Regions from separate parts of the Pseudonocardia sp. D17 genome, predicted to be linked through region 1. Evidence: riboswitches for the same ligand, from Rfam matches in the RefSeq annotation. Region 1 holds a riboswitch; each other region holds the start of a gene.

Region 1 (7,235 bases):
CGGACTGCCCATCGAGGCCACCGAGGACGTGCTCGAGGCGGGCGCCGCCCCGGTCCAGCTGCTCGACCTGACCGGCGCCGACCCCGACGACGAGGACGTCGCCGACGATCCGGCCGCGCCCGCAGGGCCCGACCTCGATCCGGCGGAGAAGGCCGAGGTCGAGGAGTTCCGGCGGATGCTCGACTCGGTCTCGCCGGAGGACTTCGGCCCGTCGGGCGAGGATCCGGCGGGCGGCGAGAAGGACTAACCGGAGCGCTCCGGCTGCTTCTGCGGCTCGCTCGTCGTCAGCGGGACGGCCGAGCCCCGGACCAGGCCCAGCTGCACGGCGGGCCGGCCGAACACCGCGTCGAGCACCCAGTCCACGGCCACCCGGGTGCGGTTGCCCGGCATCGAGAGCAGGTGGTAGCCGCGGGTGACCGCGGTCGCCGGCAGCCCGGAGAGCGGGATCCCCAACGGGTTGGCGGCGGCGTCGCGGCCGCCCAGCTCGACGACGAACCCCAGGTCGTGGTGCTTGTAGCTCCGGGCCTCGCCGACGCCCAGCGAGGCGGCGACGTTGCGCGCGGCCAGCGCGCCCTGGCGTTGCGCGTGCTGGGCGGTCATGGCGGTGAGCTCGCCGGGACGCGTCCGGTCGGGAACCGCGGCGATGTCCCCGCAGGCCGTCACGTCGGGGTGTCCGGGCACGACGAGCCGGTCGTCGACGACGAGCCTGCCCTTGTCGGTCTCGAGGCCCAGCCCGGCGACGAGCGGGTCCGGCCGCACCCCCACGCACCAGACGAGCGTGCGGCTCGCGACGTCCTCACCGCCCGTCAGCCGGACGCCCCGGGCGTGGGCCTCCTCGACGGAGGTCTCCGTGCGGATCTCGATGCCGCGCTCGCGCAGCACGCGGTCGGTCGAACGGGAGAGCCGCTCGTCCAGGCCCGGCAGCACACGTGGGGCGACGTCGACGAGCAGCCAGCGCACCCGCTGTCCCCGCAACGCCTTGTGCGCCCGGCGCAGCTGCTCGGTGAACAGGACGCCCTGCGCGGCGACCTCGGTACCGGTGTAGCCCGCGCCGACCACGACGAACGTGCACCGGGCGTCGCGGGTGGCCGGGTCGGTGGTCACCGCGGCGAGGTCGATCTGGCGGACGAGGTGGTCGCGCAGGTAGACCGCCTCGGCGATGCCGCGGAACCCGTGCGCGTGCTCGGCGACGCCGGGGATCGGCAGCAGGGCGTTGACGCTGCCCGCCGCGATCACGAGCCGGTCCCACGACGTCTCCCCGCGGCCGCCCTCGGGATCGACCCACCCGACGGTGCGCCCGTCGAGGTCGATCGCGTCGACCTTGCCGAGGACCACGTCGGCCTTGGGGAGGGCGGTCGACAGCGGCACCGACACCCTCCTGGGGTCCAGGACCCCCGTCGCGACCTCGGGCAGCAGCGGGAGGTAGAGGAAGTAGTCGGTCGAGCTGACGACGACGACCTCCGCGTCGGGCAGCCGTGCGGTCAGCCCCTTCGCGGCCGCGAAGCCGGCGAACCCGCCGCCGATCACCACGATCCGCGGCCGTCCGCCCGTGCCGCAGCCGCCGGACCCTGTCGTCACCGGCCCGTTCCCGGGCCGGCCGTTCCTCGACATGTCGACGTCCGGCGTGCCGTTCCCCGTTGCGCCCACTGCATCCCCCGCGCTCGTCGTCGGACCGCCGTCGGACCGGAGGCCGTCGGGGCCGCGCGGTCCGCGCCGATGATTCTCCGGCGCCTACCCGTGCGTCGAGGGGTCGAAAAGCGGACGGCGGATCCGACCGGAGGATCCGGCCGGGAGGCGGCCGCGCGGGAGAGGGCGGGTGTCAGTGCCCGCAGCCGCGCCCGGCGCCGGTGACCTCGTCGCCGATGCCCAGGCCGAGCGGGTCGGTGTCCCGGCCGTCGGCCGTCGGCAGCCAGCGCCCGTCGACGCACTCGTAGGCCACGCCCGGGCCGTCGGTGACGAGCGTGCGCAGGGCGGCGAGGAGCCGGTCGACGTCTGCTGCCGTCGTGCCCAGGCCCAGGCTCGCCCGGACCGCACCCTCGGCCCAGCCGGTGAGGCGGGCCAGCAGCGGGTGCGCGCAGAACTTGCCGTCGCGCACCGAGATCCCGTGCTCGGCGGACAGGTAGGCGGCGACGAGGGCCGCCGGGTAGCCGTCGACGGTCAGGCTGTGCACGCCGACCCGGTCGGGCGCGTCGTGCCAGATCCGCAGGGTCCGGACGCCGGGGATGTCGGCGAGGCCGGCGTCGAGCCGCTCGGAGAGGGCACGCTCGTGGGCGGGAGCGGCCTCGTCGATCACGGCGTCCAGCGCCTCGCACGCGGTGGCGAGCGCGACGGCACCGGGGACGTTCGGGGTCCCGGCCTCGTGCCGGTGCGGGGCGGCGGTCCAGGTGACCTCGGCGGGGGAGCCGTCGCCGACGGCGTCGACCCGCACGACGGCGCCGCCACCCGCCAGGTAGGGCGTCGCGACGTCGAGCCAGTCGCGGCGGCCGACCAGGGCGCCGGTGCCGTAGGGCGCGTAGAGCTTGTGGCCGGAGAGCGCGACGTAGTCGATGCCCGTCGCCGCGATGTCGACCCGGCGGTGCGGGGCCAGCTGAGCCGCGTCGACGACGAGGCGGGCCCCGTGGGAGTGGGCGAGGTCGGCGATCTCGGCGAGCGGCAGCACCTCGCCGGTCACGTTCGACGCCCCGGTGATCGCGACGAGTGCCGTGGGCCGGGCCTCGAGAGCGGCCCGCAGCTGGGCGAGGGTCGCGTCGACGGTGGCCGCCGCGCGCAGCACCCGGTGCTCGCCGCCGCGCCAGGCCAGCAGGTTCGCGTGGTGCTCGACGTCGAGGCACAGGACCGCGCCGGGCACCGCCCCGGCCAGCAGGTTCAGCGCGTCGGTGGTGTTGCGGGTGAAGACGACGACGTCGTCGGAGCGGGCGCCGACGAACCGGCCGACGGTCGTGCGGGCCCATTCGAGCGCAGCGGTGCAGACGGTCGACGCGTAGCCGGCGCCGCGGTGCACGCTCGCGTGGTACGGGAGCAGCGCGGCGACCCGGTCGGCCACCGAGCGCAGGGCCGGGGCGCTCGCGGCGAGGTCCAGGTTGGCGTGCGCGACGGTCGTGCCGTCGACGAGCGGGACCGGCAGCCCGGTGCCCACGAGGGCCGGGAGACAGCTGGCTGCGGGGGCCGGGAGAGCGTGCGCCGCGACGTCGGCGGGGACGGTGGGCGCGGTGGGGCGGGCGGCCTGGAGCACAACGGACACGACGGACCTCCGGTCCAACAGGGACCCGGGGCGTGTCGGCGGGTCCGCGCTTGCCGACGCGCGTTCCGCGACGGCCTGGTCGTCACCCGGAGCACCCCGCCGCGGAGGAGGGTTGCCGGCCAGCGAGCCGGGGCTTGACGCTGGCGCTCTTGACCTGAGCGAGACCGTACGGGGCGGGCCGACGGGTGCGCAACCGTGGCGGCGGTCACATTCCGGGCGGTGTGAGTCGGGTCAGCGGCTCGCCGCGGGGCTGAGCGTGCGGGCCGTCGGCGCGTCGGCGGAGAGGTCGGCGACCATGCGCCCCAGGGCGGGCGCGACGGCGAACCCGTGTCCGGAGAAGCCGGCGGCGACCACGAGCGGACCGGTTCGGTCGACGAGGAACCCGGCGTCCGGTGTGGACACGAATGTGCACGAGCGCGGCGCCGGGTCGGTGGCGTCGAGGCCCGGCAGGTAGTGCTCGACGTAGCGCTGCAGCCGCGAGAGCTGCGCGGGCTCCGGCCGCGGATCGCGCACGTCGGGTTGCCAGTCGGGGCCCGTCCCACGGAACGCGACCTTGACCCCGATCCCGGGCACCCCGATCCCGTACACCGAGGCCGGCCACCCCTGCGCGGGTCCGATGTGGTGGATCAGGGTGGGCCACCGGACGTCGCCGACCACACACGGCGTCGCGCCGACGGGACGGAAGATCGTCGGCTGCTCCTCGGTGACGCGCAGCGCCGGCAAGGCCACGAGGTCGCCGATCAGCCCGGCGGTCCAGGCGCCCGCGGCGAGCACGACCCGGCGGGCCCGGATGGTCCCGCCGGGGATCGTGATCTCGGCCAGGTCGTCGTCCAGCACGTCGACCCGTTCGACGGGCGTCGAGTGCCGCACCGTGGCACCACGCCCGATGGCCGCGGCCGTCAGCGCGGCGACGGCCTGGTCGGCGCGCAGCCGGCCTGCCGAGTCCGGCTGGTGGAGCACGGGCCCGTCGAACCGCAGCCCCGGCCACAGCCGCGAGGCCTCGGCCGGCTCGAGCCACTGGTGTCGGATGCCGTGCGCGGCAAGCGATGCGGCCACGGCCGCGGTGCGCACGGGGTCGCCGTGGTCGATCCCGCCGGTGAGGTGCAGCAGCGCCGCGCCCGTCTCGTGCTCCAGCTCGCGCCACCGGTGCAGCGACTCGACCGCCAGCTCCACCTGAGCGGGCGAGGTGTGGCTCTGCCGGTAGATCCGGGTCGCGCCGTGCGAGGTGACGCGAGGGTGGCCCAGCTCGTCCTTCTCCAGGACGAGCACGTCGTGCCCGCGCCTGGCCAGCTGCCAGGCGGCGGCGGCGCCGATGACACCGCCCCCGATGACGACCACCTCCACCGACGCCGCCCGCCGTCCCGGCTGGGTTCGCGCATCGGGTGCAGGGGTCATGTGGCCCTCCGGGCGGTCGACGGGACGTGCTGGAGCGGACAGTCGTCGGCCGCGCTGTGCCCTGGTGCGCCTGCAGCGCACCGTGGGACCGTCGGGAGGAGGGCGGATGAACCGCGGTGGTCCGTCCGGGGACCCCGCGACGGGCCGCCCCGACTCAACCTGCCCGGTCCGACTGTGTCAAGCGTCGCAGCCCGGGTGGGGCACGTGTCCGGTCGCGGAGCGGCCATGGCGGGACGTCGTCGGGCACGGTGTCGTACGGTCGGGCATCCCGAAGAAGGAGCAGCCCACCGTGTCCGCAGCCGTCCCTGCCGCATCGACGTCGGCCGCCCAGCGTTCCGACACCGGCGTCCCCGCGTGGTTCACCGACGCCGTCGCGACCGAGGCGGAGCCCGGCGAGGTGCGGGTCGACGGTGTCGACGTCCGCTACCGGGCCTGGGGCCCGCCCGGCGACGGGTTGGTGCTGGTGCACGGCGGCGCCGCGCACGCGCGCTGGTGGGACCACATCGGACCGCTGCTCGCCCGGCCCGACGGCAGGCGCGTCGTCGCGGTCGACCTCTCCGGGCACGGCGACTCGGGCCGCCGCTCCGCCGGGTACGCGCTCTCGAGCTGGGCCGACGAGGTCATGGCCGTCGCCGAGGCCTCCGGCACCGGTCCGATGCCCGTCGTGATCGGGCACAGCATGGGCGGCATGGTCGCGCTGGTCGCGGCGCAGCGGCACGGCGAGCAGCTGGCGGGCGCGGTCGTCGTCGACACCCCGGTGCGCGAGCAGACGCCCGAGGAGACCGCGGCGCGGGAGCGGCGGGCGTTCGGCCCGCTGCGCGTCTACCCGACCCGGGAGGACGCGCTGAGCCACTTCCGGCTGGTGCCCGACCAGGACAGCGAGCTGCCCTACGTCGTGCGGCATATCGCCGAGCACTCGCTGCGCCCGGTCGAGGGCGGCTGGAGCTGGAAGTTCGACCCGGCCATGTTCGCGCGCACCGCGATGGCGCCCGGCGACCTCGCCGTCCCGGGCTGCCGGGTGGCGCTGTTCCGGGCCGAGCACGGGCTGGTCCCGGCCGACATGGGCGAGATGATCGTCGACCGGCTCGGCCGCGGCGTCCCGCTCATCGAGATCCCGACGGCCGCGCACCACGTCATGGTCGACGAGCCGATCGCCCTGGTCACCGGCCTGCGCGCGCTGCTGGCCGGCTGGCGGCACTCGCGGGCGCACCGCCAGCCCTGACCGGCCCGGTCGGGCCCCGGTCGGGCCCCCGTCGGGCCTCGGTCACCGGGGCGTCGTCTGACGGTGCCGCACGGATCGTCACGGGATCCCGCGCGCCGGTCCCTGGCCCCGGCACCGGGGACGGCGGCACGCTCGCAGCGCGCCGCCGCGGTCGCGGCAGGCGCGGTCCCCGAGGAGGCGACATGCGCAGCGGTGCGCCGGAGGTCGACGACGACCTGACCTACGAGGTCGCGACGGACGGGCTCGAGTTCCCCGAAGGCCCCATCGCGATGGACGACGGCTCGGTCGTGGTCGTCGAGATCAAGGGCGGACGGCTCACCCGGGTCGCGCCGGACGGCACCCGGACGACCGTCGCCGAGTGCGGGGGCGGCCCGAACGGCGCGGCGGTCGGCCCCGACGGCGCGTTCTACGTCTGCAACAACGGCGGGTCGACCTGGACGACCCGCAACGGGCGCGCGGTGCCCGGTGTGCAGGGCGAGGACTACGTCGGCGGCTCGATCCAGCGCGTCACCGCCGACGGCGAGGTCACCGACCTCTACACCCACGTCGACGGCCACCGGCTGCGCGGCCCGAACGACATCGTCTTCGACGACCAGGGCGGCTTCTGGTTCACCGACATGGGCAAGATCCGCCCGCGCGAGCTCGACCACGGCGGGCTCTACTACGCCACGGCCGACGGCTCGTCGATCGTCGAGGCCGTCTACCCGATGATGCAGGCCAACGGCGTGGGGCTCGCCCCGGACGGGCGGACCGTCTACGTCGCCGAGACGACGCCGGGCCGGCTGTGGGCCTTCGACCTGGACGGGCCCGGTCGCATCCGCCGCGATCCGGCGACCCGCAACGGCGGCAGGCTGCTGTACGGGTTCCCCGGGATGCGGTGGCTCGACTCGCTTGCCGTCGACGCCGACGGCAACGTGTGTGTCGCGACGCTGCAGGCCGGGGAGATCAACGTCGTCTCGCCGGGCGGCGAGCTGCTCGCGACGCGTGTCCCGCCCGGTGGGGACACCGCCATCACCAACATCTGCTTCGGCGGTCCCGACCTGCGGACGGCGTGGATCACCGCGTCGGGCACCGGCGTGCTGTGGCGCACGACGTGGGACCGCCCGGGCCTGCGGCCGGCCTACAGCGCCTGAGCGAGGGCAGCCCCGCCCGCGCCGCACGCAGCGACAGGGAATCCGGCACGGATCCCGCTGCCCGGCGCGGCGCGGGCGTCCACGCTGGGCCGATGGGGTCGATGGAGGGCAAGTCGGGTCTGGTCACGGGTGCGGCGAGCGGGATCGGCCGGGCCACCGCCGTGCGTGCGGCCGCCGAGGGCGCGTCGGTGCTGGTGTCGGACCTCGAGTCCGCGCGCGAGGGCGGCGAGGAGACCGTCGCGAT
Region 2 (7,235 bases), on a different contig from region 1:
CGGTCCACGCGTTGTCGGTGGTCACGACGTTCCAGCCGGCGCGCCCGCCGGACAGGACGTCGAGGCTGCTCAGCCGTCGTGCGAGGTCGGCGGGCTCGTTGTACGTGGTGTTCTGCGTCGCGACGAGCCCGATCCGCGAGGTGAGCCCCGTCAGGGCGGCGAGCTGGGTGATCGCGTCGGGCCTCCCGGCGATGTCCAGGTCGTGGATCCGTCCACCCGCCTCACGCAGCCGCAGCCCCTCCCCGAGGAAGAACGCGTCGAACAGGCCGCGCTCGGCGGTGGTGATCATCCGCCGGAACGAGGTGAAGTCGATCTGCGAGCCGCTCTCGGGCTGCGTCCAGATCGTCCAGTGGTTGACGCCCTGGAAGAAGACGCCGAGATGGAGCGTCGCGTCGGGGTAGGGCACGTCGTCGGACACGGTGCTCACGCGGATGCCTCCTGCGGGACGAACCGGTTGGCCGGGCGCGGGAGCCCGAGGGTGGTGCGCAGCGACGAGCCGGCGACCGGCCGGCTCACGACCCCGGCGCGCAGCAGCGGGGGCACGACCCGCGCCGACAGCTCGGGCAGGTCCTCGTCGAGGACGGCGACGTGCAGCCGCACGCCGTCGACCACGCGGGCGAGGTCGGTGAGCAGGGCGACCAGCCCCGCGGCGGAACCGATGTGGCGCAGCCGTTGCGCCGCCGGCCACGGGGTGTGGGCGTCGAGCGTGGAGAGCCGGTCGACCGCATCCCCGTCGGCGGTGTCGAGCACGACCTCGACCTCGGCGAACACCCGCGGGGTGGCCGCGCGCCGCGCCGCAGCGCCGACGTCGTCGACGGTCGGCTCGTCGACGAGCGTGACGTCGACGAGGTCCGGCGGCAGCAGTCCGTCGGCGGCGAGCACCACCAGCTGGCCCTGCGGCGGCCGCGGCACGATCGCCGGGCCCTTCACCGAGTACGTCTCGCCGACGAAGTCGACGTAGTGCAGCTTGTCGACGTCGAGGTAGCGGCCGGTGGCGACGTCGCGGATCGCCGCGTCGTCCTCCCAGGAGTCCCACAGCGCCCGGTTGACGGTGACGGCGTCGCGGGCCTCGCGGCGCAGACCGTCGGGGTCGGTGACGGCGGGCCGGCCGAGCGCGGCGGCGACCGAGGCGTCGTCGCTGGTGGCCACGACCCAGCCCGCGCGTCCTGCCGCGGCGAAGTCCAGCGACGCCAGCTGGGAGGCGACGTGGAACGGCTCGGTGTAGGTCGTCGAGACGACGGGTGCCACCGCGATGACGCTGGTCAGCGGGGCGACGAACGCGGCCCGCTCGACGGCGCCGATGCGACCGGCGAGATCGGCGCCGCGCGACGGCGGGGCGAGGGAGTCCTCGAACGTCGCGAGGGTGAAGCCGGCGTGTTCGGCGTTGCGCACGACGCGCTCGACCCGGGCCGCGGTCAGCAGCCGGTCGGGGGCGTGCCGGGCCCGCCTCCAGGCGGCGGGGTGCGCGCCGTCGCCGTCGAGCTCGACGGCGAGGTGCAGGGGGCGGTCGGTGGGCATGGTGGTCCTTCGGTGGGCGTCGGTGTCGAAGAGGGTGTCCAGGACTCGGTTGCGAGGACTCGGTGCGAGGCGGGTCGATCGACCGGTTCGGTCAACCAACCGCGGCGAGTGGGGACTCCGTGGCCGCGCCCGCGGCGAGGTCGGCGAGGACCCGGCCGAGCGCGGGCGCGAACTTGAAGCCGTGTCCGGAGAAGCCGGCGGCGACGACGAGCGGGCCGTGCGCGCGCAGGAAGAACCCGGAGTCGGGGGTCGAGGTGTAGGTGCAGCTCACCGGCTCAGGGTGGTCGGCGTCGAGCCCCGGCAGGTGCCGCGCGACGTAGTCCTGCAGCCGGTGCAGCAGGCCGGGCTCGGCGGTGAACGTCCGGCGGTCGGGGTCGCACACCGGGCCCACCCCGTGGAAGCCGACCTTCACACCGTGGGCCGGTGCGGCGAGGCCGTACACCCCGGACGGCCAGCCGTCGGCCGGGCCGGTGTGGTGGACGAACGTCGGCCACGCGGGTCCGGTCCGCCCGACGGGACCGCACGGGTCGTCGCCGCGCACGGGGAAGTGGGCGGGCTGCTCCTGCGTCACGCGCAGCGGCGGCAGGTCGACGAGACCGTCGAGCAACCCGGTCGACCAGGCACCGGCCGCGACGACGGCCCGGCGGGCACGGATGCGCCCCTGCGAGGTCTCGACGTCGACGCGGTCGGTCCCGCGTACCGACAGCCGCTCGACCGTCGTGTGGTGACGCAGACGGGCCCCGCTGCCGACCGCGGCGGCGGCCAGCGCGGCGACGGCCTGGTCGGCGTGCAACCGGCCGGACCGGTCGGGCTGCACGAGGACCGGCCCGGAGAAACGCATGCCCGGCCACCGCTCGCGGGCCTGCTGCGGGTCGAGCCAGTGGTGGGCGATGCCGTGCGCGGCGAGGGAGCCGGCGAGGGCGGTCGTCGCCGAGCGGTCCCCGTGGTCGACACCGCCGGTGACCTGGAGCAACGCCGCGCCGGTGACGTCCTCGAGACATCGCCACAGCTCGAAGGCCTCGACCGCGAGCCGCAGGTAGGGCGCCGCGACGTAGGTCTGGCGGTAGATGCGGCTGGTCCCGTGCGACGCGCCACGGTTGTGCCCCGGGCCGAAGCGGTCGACGAGCAGCACCTCGACGCCACGGCTCGCGAGCTGCCAGGCCGTTGCCGCGCCGACGACGCCGGCACCCACGACGACGACGTCCACATCGGATGGTGGACCGGGCACGGCCGAGCGGGCTGCAGGGACGAGTGCGGGTCGGGACATGCTGCCTCCAGGCGGATCCGGACGGACGGCACCGGGGCCGGGACGGCGGACGGCGGCCCCGGAACGCGGGGGCGCCGAGCGCGGTCCGGCCCGTCGGCCGGGGGACTGACGACCGTCAGCGACCGGCGGCGGCGCGGAGGCGGCAGAGGTCGAGGTGGCGGCGCCGGGTCAGCACGCCGGGACCGGGCGCAGGGGCGGGCGGGCACGCTCGGCGCACGGGAACTCCCATCGTTCCGGGCGTTAGCACCCCGCGCGGTGGCGCGTGGTTGCTGCGACGTCGACGAGCCCGGTCTCTCGGCCGCTCTGGATGGACGGTTCAACTGAACGCGGCGGGCCGCATCGCTGTCAAGACGCCGGACGGGGATGTGGTGTGCACCGCATTCGTTCGGTACCGCTCGAATGTCCGGTCATTGCGAGCCACTTGGCACGCCGGCCGCGTCGCCGTGGCGCGCCGGGCGTCGGCCGAATGCACGAATGTGAGCAACGAGACGGACCGATCGGTCCCCCATGTCTTGAACGCGTCGTCCCCGGAGCGCACCCTCGACGTCACGGACCGATCGGTCCGCTGCGACGAGGCGGAGGTGGCCATGCGGGACGCGGTGATCGTGGAGGCGGTGCGGACGCCGTTGGGCAAGGGCAAGCCGGGCGGGGCATACCACGACGTCCATCCGGTGGACCTGCACGCGCACGCCATCCGCAGCCTGCTGGCGCGGGTGGACGGCCTCGATCCGGCCGAGATCGACGACGTCATCGGCGGCGCGGTCGGCCAGGTCGGGGAGCAGAGCGGCAACACCACGCGCTACGCCGCGCTGGCCGCCGGGCTGCCCGAGTCGGTGCCGGGCGTGACGGTCGACCGCCAGTGCGGCAGCAGCCAGCAGGCGATCAGCTTCGCCGCGCAGGGGGTCGTGGCGGGGGCGTACGACATCGTCGTCGCCTCCGGGGTGGAGTCGATGAGTCGCATCCCGATCGGCAGCCAGTTCACCGTCGGCGGGAAGCAGGTCGACGTGCACGGACCGACGATCGCCGACCGCTACCCGGGTGGGCTGGTCCCGCAGGGCGTGAGCGCCGAGCTGATCGCGCGACGGTGGGAGCTCTCCCGCGCCGAGCTCGACGAGTTCGCCCACCTGAGCCACGTCCGCGCCGCGACCGCGTGGCGGGAGGGCCGGTTCGCCGCCGAGGTGGCCGCGCTGAAGGTCACCCATCCCGACGGTTCGGTGTCGACCCTGGACGTCGACGAGACCGTCCGGCCCGGGACGACCCTCGAGGCCCTCGCCGGACTGCGGACCCCGTTCGCGGCCGAGCGCTGGACCGAGCGTTTCGGTGACATCGACTGGAAGGTCACCGCCGGCAGCTCCAGCCCGTACAACGACGGGTCGGCCGCGCTGCTGATCACCACCAGCGAGGTCGCGGCCGCCCACGGCTGGACGCCACGGGCGCGGATCCACACCGCGGTCGCGGTGGGCGACGACCCGGTCTACATGCTGACCGGTGTCATCCCCGCCACCGCGAAGGTGCTCGCCAGGTCCGGGCTCTCGATCGCCGACATCGACGCCTTCGAGGTCAACGAGGCCTTCGCGCCCGTCGTGCTGTCGTGGCTGAAGGAGACGGGCGCGGACCCGGCGAGGGTGAACGTCAACGGGGGCGCGATCTCGATCGGCCACCCCCTCGGCGCCAGCGGCGCCCGCCTCGCGACGACGCTGCTGGGCGTCCTCGAGCAGACGGGCGGTCGCTTCGGGCTGCAGACGATGTGCGAGGCGGGTGGCACCGCCAACGCCACCATCTACGAGCGCCTGGGCTGAGTCGGCGCGCGGCCTCACACCGTGGCGGTTCCGCCCACCCGTTGCAGGCGGGCGGCCGCCACCGTGTTCCACAGCAGCATGGCGATCGTCATGGGTCCGACGCCGCCCGGCACCGGGGTGACCGCGGCGGCGACCTCGGCCACCGCGGCGGTGTCGACGTCACCGCACAACCCTGCCTCGGTGCGGTGGATGCCGACGTCGACCACCGTCGCGCCGGGCTTCACGGCGTCCGCGCCGACGAGGTGCGGCACGCCCGCCGCGACGACCAGCACGTCGGCGGTGCGCGTGATCGCGGCCAGGTCCGCGGTGTGGCGGTGGCAGACCGACACGGTCGCGTCGCGTTCGAGCAGCAGCTGCGCCTGCGGTTTCCCGACGAGGTTCGACCGGCCCACCACGACCGCGTGCCTGCCCTTGAGCTCGACCCCCGCGCGGTCGAGGATGTGGACCACACCCGACGGGGTGCACGGCCGCAATCCCGGTTTGCCCAGTGCGAGCCGGCCCGCGCTGGCCTCGGTCAGCCCGTCGACGTCCTTGTCCGGGTCGATCAGCTCCAGCAGGTCCGCCGGGCGCAGGTGCGACGGCAGCGGCAGCTGCAGCAGGATGCCGGTCACGGCGGCGTCGGCGTTGAGCCCGGCGATCGTCGACGCGAGCTCGGCCTGGGTGACGTCGGCGGGCAGATGGCGGTGCAGGTCGCGCATCCCGACCTCGGTGCACAGCCGTCGCTTGTTGCGGACGTAGATCTCCGACGCCGGGTCGTCCCCGACGAGCAGCGTCGCCAGGCCGGGCGGTTCGGCCATCGAGGCGACCTGCGTCGCGACCTCGTCGCGCACCCGGGCGGCCAGCGATCTGCCGTCGATGAGCCGTGCGGTCACATGTTCCTCCTCAGAAGACGATCGTGGTGCGCCCGTTGACCATGACGCGGTCCTCGCAGTGCCAGCGCACGGCCCGGGCGAGGACCGTGCGCTCGATGTCCGCGCCGAGCCGGACGAGATCGGCGGCGTTGTGGCGGTGCGACACCCGGATGACGTCCTGCTCGATGATCGGGCCCTCGTCGAGGTCCTCGGTCGCGTAGTGGGCGGTCGCGCCGATCAGTTTCACGCCGCGTTCCCTGGCCCGGTCGTACGGGCTCGCTCCGGCGAACGCGGGCAAGAACGAATGGTGGATGTTGATGACGGGGACGCCGATCCGGTCGAGGAGGTCCCCGGACAGGATCTGCATGTACCGCGCGAGGACGACGAGGTCGACCCGGTCGCGCAGCAGGTCGAGCTGGGCCTGCTCCGCCTCGGGTTTGGTCGCCCGGGTCACCGGGATGTGCGCGTAGGGGACACCGAACCCGGCGACCGCCTCGGCGAGGTCCGGATGGTTCGACACCACCTGGACGATGTCGATCGGGAACTCCCCGCGACGCCATCGCCACAGCAGGTCCAGCAGACAGTGGTCGTACCGCGACACGAACAGGGCGACCCGCGGGAGGGCGTCGACGTCGCGCATCCGCCAGGTCATGCCGAACCGCGGCGCGACCGTCTCGCCGAACTCACGCTCCAGCTGCGGGAGGCGTTCGCGCAGCCCGGGGAGGTGGAAGACGAGCCGCTGGAAGAACCGGCCGCCGACCGGGTCGGTGGTCTCCTGGTCGTACTGGGTGATGTTGGCCCCGCGGTCGTGCAGGAACGCCGTGATCGCGGAGACGATGCCCGGCCGGTCGACGCACGAGGCGAGCAGCCGCCCGAGGTCGGACGCGGCCGGACCGGCGGTACCGGGAGCAGCGGCGGCGCCCGGTCGCGGAGGTCGGGGTGAGGTGACGGTCTGTGTCATCGCGGGCGGATCCCTGTGGCTCCTGGTGGCGCGACCGCCCGGCCGGGCGGTCGCGGTGGCGGTCGGGTCGTCAGCGGGCCGAGGGCGGCGCGCCGACCTCGATGCCGTACTCGGTGCCGGCGTCGACGAGCGCGTCCGCGAGGTACTGCCCGGAGGACCGCTCGCAGTGCAGCAGGTAGGACCGGGTGCGGGCGGTGCCGTCGCCGGCGGGATCGTCGAGCTCGTCCCTGATGTCGTCGCGCACCACGTCGGTGACGACGCGCGCGACCGACGAGCGGAACGCGGACCCGTCGGGCACCACCCGGTCGGCCAGGTCGATCGCGCAGACCTTGGCCAGCAGCGCCGGGGCGGCGGCGCCGGTGAGCCGGACCAGGGCGCGGCCGTGGGTCACGTCGACGACCGAGGCGAACTCGCCGCTGTCGGCGACGACCGCGCGGGTCGCCGCGAGCAGCTCACCGCCCGTCCCGGCCGGGCCGAGCACCAGCCATTCGCCCGGGCCCGCGCCGACGACGAGCGCGCCGGCGAGCGCGCCCTCGTCGTGCCGGGCCGTCCTGCCGAACCCGGTCCCGAGCGCGGCCCGCACGGCCCCCTCGGCCGGCCCGCGGACGGTGAGCTTCGCCAGCGGCCCGAGGTCGGCCAGGACGAGGTCGCCCGTCGCGTGCCGGACGGTCAGCTCCCAGCCGTCGACGATCCGGCGCGGGCCGGGGAACGCGAGCGCGGTCCTCGCGACGGGCGGGGCGGTGGACACGGCCGCAGCGGGCTCAGACACGTTGACGTTCCCCCTCGGGGTCGAAGTGCGCGTGCTCGGCCATGACCTCGACGAGGGTGTCGCGGCCGTC
Region 3 (7,235 bases), on a different contig from region 1:
ACTATGTCGGGCGGCATATAACGTCCGCCGCCACAGTCCGAGCAGAGGAGGGCACCGTGGCCCAGGCAGCCCCGCAGGTGACCGACGTCGCCGTCGATCCGGAGCCGGGGGGCGGCGACGTCGCCCGTCCCGCCGAGCGACCTGAGGAGGCGCACGTCGCGCGCGAGATGCACGGAGCGCTGGCCGTGCTCACGATGCAGAGCAGGCCGCACAACTTCCTGGGGCCCGACCTCATCGCCGGTGTCCTGTCCGCTGTGGACCGTTCCGTCGCCGACGGCGCCCGCGCGATCGTCCTCCGCAGCGGCCTGCGCAACTTCTGCGCCGGTGCCGACGTCGGGATCTTCGACAGCGCCGACCGTGGCGAGGCCCCGGACGTCGACCTGGTCGACGTCCTGCGGGTCTTCGACGAGCTCCCGGTCCCGATCGTCGCGGCCGTGCACGGCGTGTGCGTCGGTGGCGGCTTCGAGCTGGCGCTCGCGTGCGACCTGATCGTCGCCGCCCAGTCGGCGAAGATCGGCTGCGTCGAGGCGACGATCGGGATGAACCCGCTGATGGGGGCGATGCAGCGGATCACCGACCGGGCGGGTTCGGCGCGCGCGAAGGAGATGGCGCTGCTGGCCCGCCGCTACGACCCGGCGACGTTGGAGCGCTGGAACGTCATCAACCGGGTCGTGCCCGACGACAGCCTCGAGGGGGTCGCGCTGACGCTCGGTCAGGAGCTCGCGCACGGCCCGACCGTCGCGCACGCCTCGACGAAGGCGGTCATCTCCTACGCGGCGGGCCACGGCCCCCGCGCGACCGACGCCGTGATGGCCGAGCTGCAGAAGGACATCTGGACGTCGAACGACCTCAAGGTCGGCCTGCGGTCGCTCGCCCAGAACGGGCCCGGCGCCGCCCGCTTCGAGGGTCGGTAGGCCGACGATGCCCCTTCCCCTCAGCGGTCTGCGCGTCGTCGACTTCTCCCGGGTGCTCGCCGGCCCGCACTGCGGCAAGCACCTCCTCGACCTCGGCGCCGAGGTGATCAAGGTCGAGCCGCCCGGTGGTGACCTGTCGCGCAGGGCGTTCCCGGTCCAGGGCGCGGTCACCGGCTACTACGCGCAGCAGAACTCGGGCAAGCGCAACATCAGCGTCGACCTCAACGTGCCGGAGACGCGCGAGGTCGTGACGGCATTGTGTGCGACGGCCGACGTCGTCATCGAGAACTTCCGGCCCGGGGCGCTCGGCTCCTTCGGGCTCGACTACGCCTCCGTCGCGGCGGTCAAGCCCGACATCGTCTACGTCTCGATCAGCGGCTACGGCCAGCGCGGCAACTGGGCCGGCCGGATGGCCTACGCGCCTACCGTCCAGGCCGAGGTCGGCTTCACCCGCAACACGTTGTGGCACTTCGACGCCGAAGGTCCACGGCGACGGACCGACGCCCTCTCGCACGCCGACGTCTACTCCGGGCTGCACGCCACGATCGCCCTGCTCGCGGCCCTGCAGCACCGCGCGGCGACCGGCGAGGGCCAGTACGTCGACGTCGCGATGGCGGCGGTGATGACGTCGATCAACGAGCGCGTGCACGTCGATCTCGCCGACCACGACCTGGGCTCGGAGCGGCCGGTGCTGGGCGCCACCGACGCGCCGTTCTTCACCAGTCCCGAGGGCGATCCGTTCGTGGTCCCGATGAGCCTGGTCGGCTCGCTGACGTTCCAGTTCTACTGCAACGCGATGCGCCGCCCCGACCTGCTCGACGACCCGCGCTTCCTGACCCCGCAGCTGCGCGAGGCCAACTTCGCCGCCCTGCACGCGATCGTCCAGACCTGGATCCACACGTTCGACACCATGGGCGCGCTCGACGCCCAGTTCGACGAGGCCAAGATCGCGACCGGGATCGTCCGCGGCATCGACGAGTTCGCCGCGTCCGAGTGGGCCGAGCAGTGGGGTGTCACCCGCACGGTGTCCGACCGCGCCGCGGGCACGATCACGATCCCGGGCATGCCGTGGCACTTCAGCCGGCACGAGGAGCCTCTCGACGACCAGGTGCCCGCCCTACAGGGCGAGCACAACGTCGAGGTGCTCACCGAGCTCGGGTACGACGCCCAGCAGATCGAGTCCCTCTACAAGGTCGGCGGGCTCGTCGAACCGGCCAGGGAGGGAGTGTGACGCGCTGGGTGACCTACTCGTCCGGACCCGGCGCCCCGCTGCGCGCCGGCGTCCTGCACGAGGGCCGGGTCCACGGCCGGGCGGGGACCGAGACGCTGCTCGACCTCGTCGGCACGGACCTCACCGCCGAGGGGCGCGACGTCCTCGCCGCGCCGGCCGAGGTCCTCGACGAGGCCGCGGTCGTGCTGCACGCACCGATCCCGGTCCCGCCGTCGATCCGTGACTTCATGGCGTTCGAGAACCACGCCGTGACCTCGCTCGAAGCGGTCGGGTCGAGCCTGGCCCCCGCCTGGTACGACGCCCCGGCCTTCTACTTCACCAACCCGCGGGCGGTGGTCGGGACCGGCACGCCCGTCGCGGTCCCGCCGGGCAGCGCGGCGTTCGACTACGAGCTCGAGGTCGCCGTCGTCATCGGGCGGGACGGCTCGGACATCCCGGTCGAGCAGGCGTGGAGCCACGTCGCCGGGGTGACGATCCTGTGCGACTGGAGCGCGCGCGACCTGCAGGCGCACGAGATGGCGGTGGGACTGGGCCCGGCCAAGGGCAAGGACTCGGCGACGACGCTGGGGCCCTGGCTCGTCACGCCCGACGAGCTGGAGCCGTACCGGCGCGGCCACGGGTTCGACCGGGCCATGCGGGCGAGCGTCAACGGTGTCGGGTACAGCGCCGGGACGCTGGCCGACCTGTACTGGTCGTTCGAGGAGATGATCGCCTACGCCTCGCGCGGCACCCGGCTCGTCCCGGGTGACGTGCTGGGGTCGGGCACCGTCGGCACCGGCTGCATCCTCGAGCTCTCCCGGGTGCACGGCGGCGACCGCTACCCCTGGCTCGTCCCGGGCGACGAGGTCGAGCTGTCCGTCGAGGGACTGGGCTCGATCCAGCACGTCGTGCGGGCGGGGGCGACGGTGCTGCCGCTGCGGCAACGGCCTGCGTGAGGCCTGCGTGAGGCCTCCGTGCCGCCCCGCGACCGACGCGCCGTGCCGGTCGCGGGGCCGGCGGGATCAGCCGTGCGCCATGCCGGTCGCGAGCCGGCGGGATCAGCCGTGCAGGGCGGCCCGCAGGGTCCGGACCGCCTGGTCGATCGCGGCTTGCGCGGCACCGGAGTCGCGCAGCGCGTCGACCATCATGAAGTCGTGCACCATCCCGAGGTAGCGGATGGCGGTGACCGGGACGCCCGCGGCGCGCAGCTTGTTCGCGTACGCCTCGCCCTCGTCGCGCAGCACGTCGGCCTCGTCGGTGAGTACCAGCGCGGGCGGCAGGCCGGCCAGCTGCTCGGTCGTCGCCCGCAGCGGTGACGCGGTGATCTGCGCACGCTCGGCCGGGTCGGTCGTGTACTGGTCCCAGAACCAGCGCATGCCCTCGCGGTGCAGGAAGTAACCGGTGTCGTACCGCTCGTAGGAGCCGGTGTCGAAGTTCGCGTCGGTGACCGGGTAGAAGAGCAGCTGGGCGGCGAACCGGACGTCGCCGCGCTCCTTGGCCAGCAACGTCAGCGCGGCGGTCATGTTGCCGCCCACCGAGTCTCCGGCCACGGCGAGCCGGGTGCCGTCGAGCCCGTGCGCCGCGCCGTCGGTGCCGATCCACTGCGCCGTGCGGTAACCCTGTTCGATCGCGACGGGGTAGCGCGCCTCCGGCGAGGGCGTGTACTCGACGAACACCACCGCGACCCCGGCGCCGACCGCGAGCTCGCGGACGAGCCGGTCGTGGGTGTGCGCGTTGCCGAAGACCCAGCCGCCCCCATGCATGTAGAGCAGGGTCGGCAGCGCGCCCGTCGATCCCTGCGGTCGGACGATCCGCACGTCCACCGGACCGGTCGGGCCACCGTCGACGGACACCCACTCCTCGTCGACCGGGGGCTTGGGGGTGTCGCCGGACTGGACGTCGTCGACCGCCTTGCGGCCGTCGGCCGGGTCGAGCTGGTAGAGGAACGGCGGCGTCGCCGTGGCGTCCACGAACGCCTGTGCGGCGGGCTCCAGTACCGGGTTCTCGCTCATCGTCTGCTCCGATCGCTCGATGTGTCCGCGACGTCGGCCGCGGCCTCACAGCGAGAAAGCTATTGCCCAACTAACTTGTGCACAAGTTAATGTGGCGCGTGCTACTGTGGGACACGTGAGTGACGAGTCCCTGCTCCTCGACGACCAGTTGTGCTTCGCGATCTACGCGGCCTCGCGTGCGGTGACGGCCACCTACCGGCCGCTGCTCGAGGAGCTGGGGCTGACCTATCCGCAGTACCTCGTGATGCTGCTGTTGTGGGACAGGGGCCGCTGCTCGGTCAAGGAGGTCGGCGCTGCTCTCGAGCTCGACTACGGCACCGTCACGCCGCTGCTCAAGCGGCTCGCGGCGCTGGGGCTGGTCGAGCGCCACCGCCGCACCGACGACGAGCGCGGTGTCGACGTCGTACTCACCGCCGAGGGGGAGGCGCTGCGGTCCCGGGCCGCCGCGGTCCCGACGCAGATGGGTACGGCCTTCGGCCTGTCCGCGGCCGAGCGCGAGGACCTGCGGAAGCGGCTGCGGACGTTGACCCGGTCGGTGCACGCGTTCACCGCCGAGCGTGTGAGCCCCGCCACCGGATGACCCGGGCCGGGTGCATCCGCGCTGGCTCGGGGCGTACCGGTGTCGTCCCGCATGGTGGGAGCAGATGTCCGGATTGACACCGGTGGGGATCGGGTTCGTACTGTCGGACGACGACGGGCGACCGTCGGAACCATCCAGAGCGGCCGAGAGACCTGGCTCGACGACGCCGCAGCAACCCCCCGTGACCGGGCGAGGGTGCTCATGCCGGGAACGATGGAGGCGGTCGTGAGCACCTACCGGGGGGCCTACCGGCTCCACGTCGACCTGCTGCGGGTGACGAGCGCGAGCTGTCGGGGCTGACCGGCTCGTCCGCCCTGCCCACGTCCCGGGCTCGTCCGCTCCCCGCCGGTCCCGCCGCGCCGGGCACGCTCCACCCGGGCTCGCCCGAAGGACCCGACATCGATGCACCCGACCGCCCTGATCCGGCCACCGCGCGCCCCTCGGACCGCGACGGAGGTGCGCGCGTGAACGGGTCCACCGACCCGCTGCTGCGGGTCCGGGATCTCGAGGTCTCCTACCGGGCGGCCGGCGCCTCGCTGCCCGCACTCCGCGGGGTGTCGCTCGACGTGGCGCCGGGCGAGGTGCTCGCGCTGGTCGGGGAGTCGGGGTCGGGCAAGTCGACGCTGGCCCACGCCGTCGTCGGCCTGCTGCACGCCAACGCCACGGTCGGTGCCGGCAGCGTGCGGCTCGCGGGCGAGGAGGTGCTGGGCCGCTCGGAGAAGGCGATGCGCACGGTCCGGGGCCGGGTCGCCGGGCTCGTCCCGCAGGACCCGACGGTGTCGCTCAACCCGGTGCGCCGCATCGGGCCGCAGGTCGCCGAGGCGCTGCGGGTGCACGGCCTGGCCACGCGGCGCAGCGCCCCGGTGGCGGCCGAGGAGCTGCTCGCCAGGGCCGGCCTGCCGGACCCCGGCGTGCGGGCCCGGCAGTACCCGCACGAGCTGTCGGGCGGCATGCGCCAGCGGGTGCTGATCGCCATCGCGATCGCCGCGGGCCCCGCGCTGCTCATCGCCGACGAGCCCACGAGCGCGCTCGACGCCACCGTCCAGCGGCGCATCCTCGACCACCTCGAGGAGCTGACGCGCGAGTCCGGCACCGCGGTCCTGCTCGTCACCCACGACCTGGGTGTCGCGGCCGACCGGGCCGACCGGATCGCGGTCATGTCCGGTGGGCGGCTCGTCGAGCAGGGGCCGACCGAGCAGATCCTCGCCGGGCCGACCGACCCCTACACGCGCAGGCTGCTCGCCGCGGCACCCGGCCTCGCGAGCGCGACCGCCGCGGCCCGCGCGCCGGCCCGGCCCGTGGTCGCGACCCCTGCGGTGTCGGGGGCGCCCGACGAGACACCGCTGCTCGTGGTCCGCGACCTGGTCAAGGACTTCCCGCTGCCGCGCTCGGCCGGCCGCCGGGCGGTGCACCGCGCTGTCGACGGGGTGAGCTTCGAGATCCGTCGCGGCGAGACCCTCGGGCTGGTCGGGGAGTCCGGATCGGGGAAGTCGACCACCGCGCGGCTCGTGCTCCGGCTGGCCGATCCGACCTCGGGCACCGTCGAGTTCGACGGCACCGATGTCACCACGGTCCGCGGTGCCGCGTGGCGGGAGCTGCGGCGCCGGGCGCAGCTGGTGTACCAGAACCCGTACGCGTCGCTGGACCCGCGCTTCACGATCGCCGACGTGGTCGAGGAGCCGCTGCGCGCCTTCAGGGTCGGCACGCCGGCCGAGCGCCGCGAGCGCGTCGCGGAGCTGGTGGACCGGGTCGCGCTCCCGGCGTCGGTGCTGGCGCGCCGGCCCGTCGAGCTCTCCGGCGGGCAGCGGCAGCGGGTCGCGATCGCGCGGGCGCTCGCGCTGCGTCCCGACCTCGTCGTCTGCGACGAGCCGGTCTCCGCGCTCGACGTCTCCGTCCAGGCGCAGGTGCTCGACCTGCTGGCCGAGCTGCAGGCCGGGCAGGGCCTCGCGTACCTGTTCATCTCCCACGACCTCGCCGTCGTGCGCCGGATCGCCCACCGCGTCGGCGTGATGCGCGACGGGGCGCTGCTCGAGCTCGCCTCCACCGAGGAGCTCTTCGCCTCGCCGCGCGAGGACTACACCCGTGAGCTGCTGGCGGCCGTCGCCGGCAGCCGTTCGCGAAAGGTTCACGCAGCCTCATGAGCGCGCCGTCGTCCTCCGGGCCGTCGTCCTCCGGGCCGTCCTCCTGCGGGCCGGTCCCACTGTCGGTGCTCGACCTCTCCCCGGTCCCGGCCGGAGGCACCGCCACCGACGCGCTGCGGCACACCGTCGAGCTGGCGCAGGCCGCCGAGCGCGCCGGGTACCTGCGCTACTGGGTCGCCGAGCACCACCTCGCCACGGGCGTCGCGTCGTCGTCGACCCCCGTACTGGTCGCCCTGCTCGCCGCCGCGACGCGCACGATCCGCGTCGGTTCGGGGGCGGTGCAGCTGCCGCACACGGCCCCGTTGCAGGTCGCGGAACAGTTCGGGACCGTCGCGGCCCTGCACCCGGGGCGCGTCGACATCGGGCTCGGCCGGTTCG
Region 4 (7,235 bases), on a different contig from region 1:
CCAGATCCGGAACGGGCCGTCGAACGGGCGAGGGTGCGTCGTCACCGAGTCGAGGTCCGCGTGGTGGGTGCCCTTCCACGACACCCCTTCCTCGCGCAGCAGCCGGCGCAGCAGCTCGTAGTTCTCGGTGAGGTACTCGTACTGCTTGGCGAGCTCCAGCCCGAAGAGCGGGAAGTGCTTGTCCTCGTTGCCCTTCCCGATCACGATCTCGAGCCTGCCGCCGGAGAGCTGGTCGATGGTCGAGTAGTCCTCCGCGACGCGGACCGGGTCGAGCAGCGAGAGCACCGTCACCCCGGTCGAGAGCAGGATCCGGCTCGTGGCCTGGGCCAGCGCGCCGAGCAGCACCGTGGGTGCGGACGAGACGAACTCCCCCGCGTGCCGCTCACCGACGGCGTACGAGTCGAACCCCAGACGCTCCGCCAGCACCGCGGTCTCCACGACCCGGCGCAGCCGCTCGTGGACCGAGACGATCTCCCCGGTCACCGGGTGCGGTGTGTGCGGGACGATGTCGAGAACCTGGAACCTCATTGAACCCCTTCTCCGGTGTGGCCGGGGCGGCGGTCGACGAGCCGTGCGCTCATCGGGCCCGCGCCCACTCCCCGTCGAGCGCCCGGGAGATCCGGTTGACCGACAGCACGGTGGCGGCGATCGTCAGGCCCGGCAGCGCGCACAGCCACCACGACGTCGCCAGGTAGTTGCGACCCTCGGCGATCAGCGAGCCCCACTCCGGCGCGGGCGGCGGCGCGCCGTAGCCGAGGAACGACAGCGAGGAGATGGCGAGGATCGCCAGCCCGAACTCCAGCACGGCGAGCACCAGCACCGGGCCGGCCGCGTTGGGCAGCACGTGCCGCGCGAGCGTCACGTGCCGGCGGGTGCCGATCGCCCTGGCCGCCTCGACGTAGGTCGACTGCCGGATGCGCAGGGTCTCCGCCCGCATCACCCTGGCGAAGCTCGCGACGCTGGCCACCCCCACCGCGATCGCCACCTTCACCGTGCCGTAGCCGAGCGCGGTGATCAGCGCGAGCGAGAGCAGGATCGCCGGGATCGACAGCAGCACGTCGACGACGCGCATGAGCGCCTCGTCGACCCAGCGGCCGACGAAGCCCGCGAGCAGGCCGATCAGCCCGCCGACGACGAGCGCCACCGCGACGGCGATCAGCGTCGCCTGCAGCGACAGCGACGCGCCGTGCACGACGCGTGTGTAGAGGTCGCGGCCCAGGTAGTCGGTCCCGAACACGTGCGCGCCGCTGGGCGGGCGCAGTTTGTCGGCGACGACCCCGACGTTCGGGTCGCCCGGCGCCAGCACGCCCGGCGCGAACGCGGCGAGCAGCACCAGCGCCACGACGACCACCGCAGCGAGGAGCCCCGGTCTGCGGCCGAGGAAGCGCAGCAACCGTCGGCGCCGCTCCTTGCGCGACAACGGCTCGGACCGGGCCACGCCCGCGGGCGCGGCGGCCTCCGTCGAGTCCGGCCTGATCAGCAGCTCGGTCATGCGGTCGCCGGCACCCCCCTCGTGATCCTCGGGTCGAGCACCGGGTACACCAGGTCGACCAGCAGGTTGACGCCCACGAACACCACCGCGGAGAACAGCACGATCCCCTGGACCATCGGGATGTCCTGGACGCCGACGGCCTGCACCATGAGCCGGCCCAGTCCCGGCCGGGTGAAGACGGTCTCCACCACGACCGTCCCGGCGAGCAGGTTGCCGGCCACGTAGCCGAGCACCGTCAGCGCCGGGATGACGGCGTTGGGCAGCGCGTGGCGCAGGTGGATCGCGCCGCGCCCGACGCCCTTCGCCCGTGCGGTCTGGACGTACGCCTCGTCGAGCGCGGTCTGCAGGCTCTTCGCGAGCACCTGCGCGACCAGCGCGCCCGTCGGCAGGCCGAGCGTCACCGACGGCAGGACCAGCGACCGGAAGCCGGTCGACCCCACCGACGGCAGCAGGTGCAGGTCGAACGCGAAGATCTGCACCAGCATCAGCCCGACCCAGAACACCGGCAGGGAGACCGCCAGCGACGGGAGCGCCATGAGGCCCTGGCGCAGCCAGCGGAACCGTGTGTAGGTCGCGACGACCGCCACCACGGTGCCCAGCACGACGGCGACGAGCAGGCCGCCGAGCGCGATCTGCAGCGTGGGTGGCAACGCCGCCAGGACGGCGCTCCGCACGTCCTCGCCGGTCTGGATGGACGTGCCCAGGTTCCCGTGCAGCGCCTCCCACAGCCGGTTGCCGTACTGCACGACCACCGGCTGGTCGAAGCCGTAGCGCGCCTTGAGCGCCTCGATCGCGGCGGGCGAGAGCGGCTCGCCGTCGAGCCCGCCGCTCGCCATCGTCGTGACCGGGTCGCCGGGCAACAGGTACAGCACGGCGAAGCTGACGGTGTAGGCGGCCCACAGCACCGCGACCGCGGTGACGATGCGCCGCACCAGGTACCGGGTCACGACGGGGTCACCCGCTCGGTCGGCACGGTCACGACGTTCCCCCTATCACGACTTCCCCCGGGTCACTTCCCCCGCGCACGACGAGCTCCGTTCCTCGAACCGTCAGGCCGAATTCCACGCGTCGTGCAGCTGGATGCGCGACGACGCGTCGAACGTGACGCCGTGCACGGTCGGCCCCACCGCCAGCACCGTCGTCAGCTCGACGACCGGCACGTAGAAGCCCTGCGTGAGCAACAGCTGCTGGGCCTGGCCGACGAGCCGGGTGCGCTCGGCCGGGTCCGGCTCGCCCGCCTGGGCCACCAGCACCGGCTCGAGCGGGCTCTGCGGAATCCGGTAGAAGTTGGAGCCGGCGACCGAGAACTGGCTGCGCAGCAGGTCGGGATCGGCCCGGGTCAGGTTGCCCCACAGTGCGGTGAAGTCGCCCGCGGCCTGCTGGCTCGCCAGCTGCGCGACCGGGACCTGCTGGATCCGGATGTCGATGCCGACGGCCTTGGCCTGCTGCTGGATCAGCTCCAGCGCCGGCTGGTTGGTCCCGGCGACCGGGGCGTAGGTGACCGGGATCGTGAGCTCCTGGCCGTCCTTGGCGCGGATGCCGTCGGGCCCGGGGACCCAGCCGGCCGCGTCGAGGACGGACCGCGCCTTGGCCGCGTCGAAGACGACGAGCGCCGACTCGTCGGCGTAGGACGGCGTCGTCGAGGCCAGCACGCTGGTCGCCGCCCTGGTCTGCGACGGGAAGACCCCGCCCACGATGTCCTGGCGGTTGATCGCCAACGACAGAGCCTGTCGCACAGCGGGATCGGCGACGACGGGCTTGCTGAGGTTGAACCCGATGCCGAACACGATTCCCGGGTTGGAGCGGGCGAGCAGCTGGTCGCCGGCACCCGTCAGGGGCGCCTCGTCCTGCTGCCCGATGCTGCCGATCGCGTCGACCTCACCGGACTGCAGCGAGCCGGTCCGGACACCGGACTCCGGCACGATCGTGAACCGCAGGGTGTCGAGGTACGCCTCGCCCGGGTGGGCGAACAGCGACGAGCCCCAGTCGTAGCCCGGCCGCTTGGCGAGCGTGATCGACGCGTTCTTGACATAGCTCTGCAGCGTGAACGGACCCGAGCCGATCACACCGGCGCAGCGGTCGTCGTCGGACCTGGCGACCGAGGCCGGCGACAGGATCCCGAGGCTGTGGGTCGAGGTTGCCTGCAGGAACTGGACGTTCGGCTGGGTGAAGCTCACGGTGAGCTGCGTCGGGCTCTGCACCGTCGTCCCCGCGTACCCGGCGAGGTAGCCCTTCGCGAGCGCCGCGCGGACCCCGAGCGACGGGATGCGGTCGAAGTTGGCCTTCACCGCCGCGGCGTCGAGCGGGGTGCCGTCGGAGAACGTGACCCCGGTCCGCAGGGTGAAGGTGAAGCTCCTGGCGTCCGGGGAGGTCTGCCACGCCGTGGCCAGCCACGGCTTCAGTTCTCCGGTCCTCGGGTCCTGGTCGGTCAGCGAGTCGACCAGCTGACGCACGGAGTAGATCGTGTCGTTGCTCGCGACCTGCTGGGGGTCGACACAGCCCGCGTCGCTGCCGACGGCGAAGGTGAGCGTGCCGCCGGCCCGCGGCGGACCCGCGTCGGCCTCCGTTCCCGAGCTCCCCCCGCCGCAGGCGGCCAGCACCAGTGCGGCGGCGGCGAGGAGGGCCGGGAACATCGCTGCCCGGCGCGATCGTGCGGTCATCGGTGGTTCCTTCTTCGGGAGGGAGCGTCCCCGTCGGCGGGTGGGCCGGACGGGGCCGGTCGTGGTCGGCGGTCGGACGGGTTCGGGGTCAGGACGGCGCGTGGCCGGTGTGGTTCGCCGAGGCCCACGGGCGGGTGCAGGCCGAGGTTGTCGCGCAGGGTCGAGCCCGTGTACTCGCTGCGCATCCTGCGCCGTCGAGGGCGACGGCGAGACGGAGGTGGGCCATGAGGTGACCTCTCGTGCACGAGCGTGGACGGGCCAGGGTCGTCAGACCCGACAGACCGCTCCGGCCGTGCGCTTGAGGTCGACGTGCAACCGCCGCACTCCCAGGAACATCGCATCCTCCATCGCTCCCGGCTTTAGCACCCGCACCCGCTCGGGCGGGGGGTTGCTGCGGCGTCGTCGAGCCAGGTCTCTCGGCCGCTCTGGATGGTGTGTCCCCGGAGGAACTTCTGCACTCTACGTACATGGACGCGGGCGGCGTCAATCCTCCGGGCGACGATGTGACACACACGGACCGAAACGCGGTGTCGACGGGATCGACCTGTCCGAACACCGCGGCCCCGATCCCATTCCGCAGGACGATTCGGGATGCGGTCGCCGATGCGCCGGACATTCGGCTCGGGACGCGACGGCCCCGTCGGCGGCCGGGCGCCTGCCCGGCCGCCGGCGTCGCGGCGCCCGCCGCGGGCGGGATCAGGGTCGTGTGGGCTCGCCGGGCACGGCCGGGGTGCTCGGCGCGCCGGCCGGGCCGGTGGGCCGCGGCGGCTGCAGCGCCGGCGCGCGCCGCAACGCCGCGCGGGCGATCGCGAGCTCGTGCGCGACCTCCGCCGCGATCAGCTCGACGTGCAGCGCACCCGCGTCCGGGTCACCGAGCAGCGCCCGGTTGCGTTCCAGGAGCGACTCGAGGCCGTCGAGCAGCCGGGCGGCGATGTGCGCGCGGCGCCGCTCCCGTGGCGAGGGCTCCGCGGAGATCGAGCGGGCAGGTGCGGGCAGGGTGTGGATGGGCGGGGTGTGAGTGGGCGGGGTGTGAGTGGGCGGGGTGTGAGTGGGCACGGCGTCGACGGACATGGCGTTGCTCCGATGTCGGGAGGGGTGACCGGGGGGGCGGGCGGGGTCACCGACAGAGCGCGGCCTCCGTGCGTCCGAAGTCGACGTGACGACGCCGCGACAACGCCGGCCGGGTGCCGTCCATGACGTCCTCCATCGACCCCGGCGGGAGCACCCGCACCCGCACGGGGCGGGGGGTTGCTGCGGCGTCGTCGAGCCGGGTCTCTCGGCCGCTCTGGATGGGTCTGCTGCCACTGTAGGCAGCGAGGCCCGCGGGGTGTCAATACCGGAGTGTCGATACGGAGCCGCCGGCGACGGGATGCAGCGGCGGCCGACGGGGAACAGGCTTAAGCGCCGCCGAGCCGGGTATGGACCGATATGCCTGCCGTCGTCCACGGGTCCGCGCGGACCCCCGTCCGCACCGAGGACCGCACGTGATCCTTCTCTGTCCTCCCGGGGTGTACAAGGCCCAGTCCGACACCCACCTGCTCGCCGGCCGCGTCGCCCAGCTCGCACACGGGCGGCACGTCCTCGACCTCGGCACCGGAACCGGGGCGCTCGCGCTCACCGGCGCGCGGGCCGGGGCGCAGTCCGTGACCGCCGTCGACCTCTCCCGACGCTGCGTCGCCACCACGCGGCTGAACTTCCTGCTGCACCGCACACCCGTCCGGGTCCACCGCGGCGACCTGTACGAGCCGGTGCGCGGCCGCCGGTTCGGGCTGATCGTCGCCAACCCGCCGTACGTGCCGTCGGAGACCTCGGTCCTGCCCCGGCACACCCGCGGCCGCAGCTGGGACGCGGGCCCGACCGGGCGCGCGATCCTCGACCGGATCTGCGACGGCGCGCCCGAGCACCTCGAGGACGACGGCACGCTGCTGCTGGTGCACTCCGCGGTGTGCGGCCCCGAGCGCACGCTCGAGCGGCTCGCCGCCGCCGGGCTGGCGGCCGACGTCGTCGACCGCGCGCGCATCCCGTTCGGGCCGGTGATGCGCTCGCGTGCCCAGCTGCTCGAGCGCAGCGGTCTCATCGAGCCGGGCGCACACCTCGAGGAGCTGGTCGTCGTCGAGGCCCGTCGTGGTTGAGCACCGGCTCGGGCGGCCGGAGCCGACCCGCATCGTGCTGACCGAGGAGGGCCCGGCTCTGGTCAGCGGCCCGGTCGAGCTGGAGCTGCCCGACGGGTCGCGGGTGCGCTCGGACCGCGCCGTCACCGCCGTGTGCCATTGCCGCCGCAGCAAGCGCTACCCGATCTGCGACGCGAGCCACCGGCGCAAGGTGCGACAGGAAGGACGTGAGGCATGACCGGGACGCTGGACCGCCCCCGTACCGCGGCGCCCGAGCTGCCCACGCCGCGCGGACCGCTGTCCGGGGCCGTCGTCGCCGCGTTGCGCGGCGATCCGGTCCCCGCCGTCGACACCGCGGACGCCGACCCCTACGGCGACGACCTGCAGCTCGCGCTGCACTGCTGCTACGAGCTGCACTACCGGGGGTTCGCCGGCGTCGACGACGACCGCGAGTGGGACCCGGCGGTCCTCGGCCTGCGCCGGGAGCTGGAGCAGGTCTTCCTCGCGGCGCTGCGGGCCGACGTCGAACCGGGCGACGACGTCGCCGCCGAGGTGGAGTCGTTGCTCGTCGAGCCGGTGGGGCCGGGGGTGCGCGGGGTGTCGCACCACCTGCAGCGCGACGGGACCCTCGGGCAGCTGCGCGAGTACGTCGCGCACCGGTCGATCTATCACCTCAAGGAGGCCGACCCGCAGGCGTGGGTGATCCCGCGGCTGTCGGGGCCGGCGAAGGCGGGCCTGGTCACCGTCGAGCACGACGAGTACGGCTCGGGACGTCCCGAGCGCATGCACTCCACGCTGTTCGCGGAGATGATGGTCGAGATCGGGCTGAGCGACGCGTACGGCGCCTACGTCGAGCAGGCCCCCGGCGCCACACTCGCCGAGGTGAACCTCATGACCCTGTGCGGGCTGCACCGCGGGCTGCGGGGCGCGTCCGTCGGGCAGTTCGCGATGGTCGAGCTGACGTCGTCGCCG

Evidence for each region. Region 1 has a riboswitch for S-adenosylmethionine ahead of PSD17_RS08235 (aminotransferase class V-fold PLP-dependent enzyme). Riboswitches for the same ligand answer to the same signal wherever they lie in the genome.
Region 2: another riboswitch for S-adenosylmethionine. It lies ahead of PSD17_RS35055 (FAD-dependent oxidoreductase); the one in region 1 lies ahead of PSD17_RS08235 (aminotransferase class V-fold PLP-dependent enzyme).
Region 3: another riboswitch for S-adenosylmethionine. It lies ahead of PSD17_RS35005 (ABC transporter ATP-binding protein); the one in region 1 lies ahead of PSD17_RS08235 (aminotransferase class V-fold PLP-dependent enzyme).
Region 4: another riboswitch for S-adenosylmethionine. It lies ahead of PSD17_RS18660 (ABC transporter substrate-binding protein); the one in region 1 lies ahead of PSD17_RS08235 (aminotransferase class V-fold PLP-dependent enzyme).

Annotation. Positions count from the first base shown of each region.
Region 1 covers NZ_BPRG01000044.1:21,945-29,179, reverse strand. The annotation lists gene PSD17_RS08245 (bifunctional nuclease family protein) at 1-247, shown strand, start outside; gene PSD17_RS08240 (NAD(P)/FAD-dependent oxidoreductase) at 244-1,611, opposite strand; gene PSD17_RS08235 (aminotransferase class V-fold PLP-dependent enzyme) at 1,820-3,241, opposite strand; SAM riboswitch class IV at 3,283-3,396, opposite strand; gene PSD17_RS08230 (FAD-dependent oxidoreductase) at 3,473-4,636, opposite strand; gene PSD17_RS08225 (alpha/beta fold hydrolase) at 4,926-5,858, shown strand; gene PSD17_RS08220 (SMP-30/gluconolactonase/LRE family protein) at 6,041-6,991, shown strand; gene PSD17_RS08215 (SDR family NAD(P)-dependent oxidoreductase) at 7,084-7,235, shown strand, end outside.
Region 2 covers NZ_BPRG01000257.1:64,536-71,770, forward strand. The annotation lists gene PSD17_RS35045 (NtaA/DmoA family FMN-dependent monooxygenase) at 1-427, opposite strand, end outside; gene PSD17_RS35050 (LLM class flavin-dependent oxidoreductase) at 424-1,518, opposite strand; gene PSD17_RS35055 (FAD-dependent oxidoreductase) at 1,610-2,785, opposite strand; SAM riboswitch class I at 3,008-3,099, opposite strand; gene PSD17_RS35060 (thiolase family protein) at 3,373-4,584, shown strand; gene folD (bifunctional methylenetetrahydrofolate dehydrogenase/methenyltetrahydrofolate cyclohydrolase FolD) at 4,599-5,456, opposite strand; gene purU (formyltetrahydrofolate deformylase) at 5,467-6,396, opposite strand; gene PSD17_RS35075 (sarcosine oxidase subunit gamma) at 6,467-7,165, opposite strand; gene PSD17_RS35080 (2Fe-2S iron-sulfur cluster-binding protein) at 7,158-7,235, opposite strand, start outside.
Region 3 covers NZ_BPRG01000257.1:50,289-57,523, forward strand. The annotation lists gene PSD17_RS34980 (enoyl-CoA hydratase/isomerase family protein) at 57-914, shown strand; gene PSD17_RS34985 (CaiB/BaiF CoA transferase family protein) at 922-2,145, shown strand; gene PSD17_RS34990 (fumarylacetoacetate hydrolase family protein) at 2,142-3,080, shown strand; gene PSD17_RS34995 (alpha/beta hydrolase) at 3,183-4,136, opposite strand; gene PSD17_RS35000 (MarR family winged helix-turn-helix transcriptional regulator) at 4,252-4,716, shown strand; SAM riboswitch class I at 4,844-4,936, shown strand; gene PSD17_RS35005 (ABC transporter ATP-binding protein) at 5,181-6,857, shown strand; gene PSD17_RS35010 (LLM class flavin-dependent oxidoreductase) at 6,854-7,235, shown strand, end outside.
Region 4 covers NZ_BPRG01000113.1:107,982-115,216, forward strand. The annotation lists gene PSD17_RS18645 (LLM class flavin-dependent oxidoreductase) at 1-528, opposite strand, end outside; gene PSD17_RS18650 (ABC transporter permease) at 578-1,492, opposite strand; gene PSD17_RS18655 (ABC transporter permease) at 1,489-2,439, opposite strand; gene PSD17_RS18660 (ABC transporter substrate-binding protein) at 2,542-4,152, opposite strand; SAM riboswitch class I at 4,494-4,588, opposite strand; gene PSD17_RS18665 (hypothetical protein) at 4,849-5,223, opposite strand; gene PSD17_RS18670 (HemK2/MTQ2 family protein methyltransferase) at 5,637-6,284, shown strand; gene PSD17_RS18675 (CDGSH iron-sulfur domain-containing protein) at 6,277-6,501, shown strand; gene PSD17_RS18680 (iron-containing redox enzyme family protein) at 6,498-7,235, shown strand, end outside.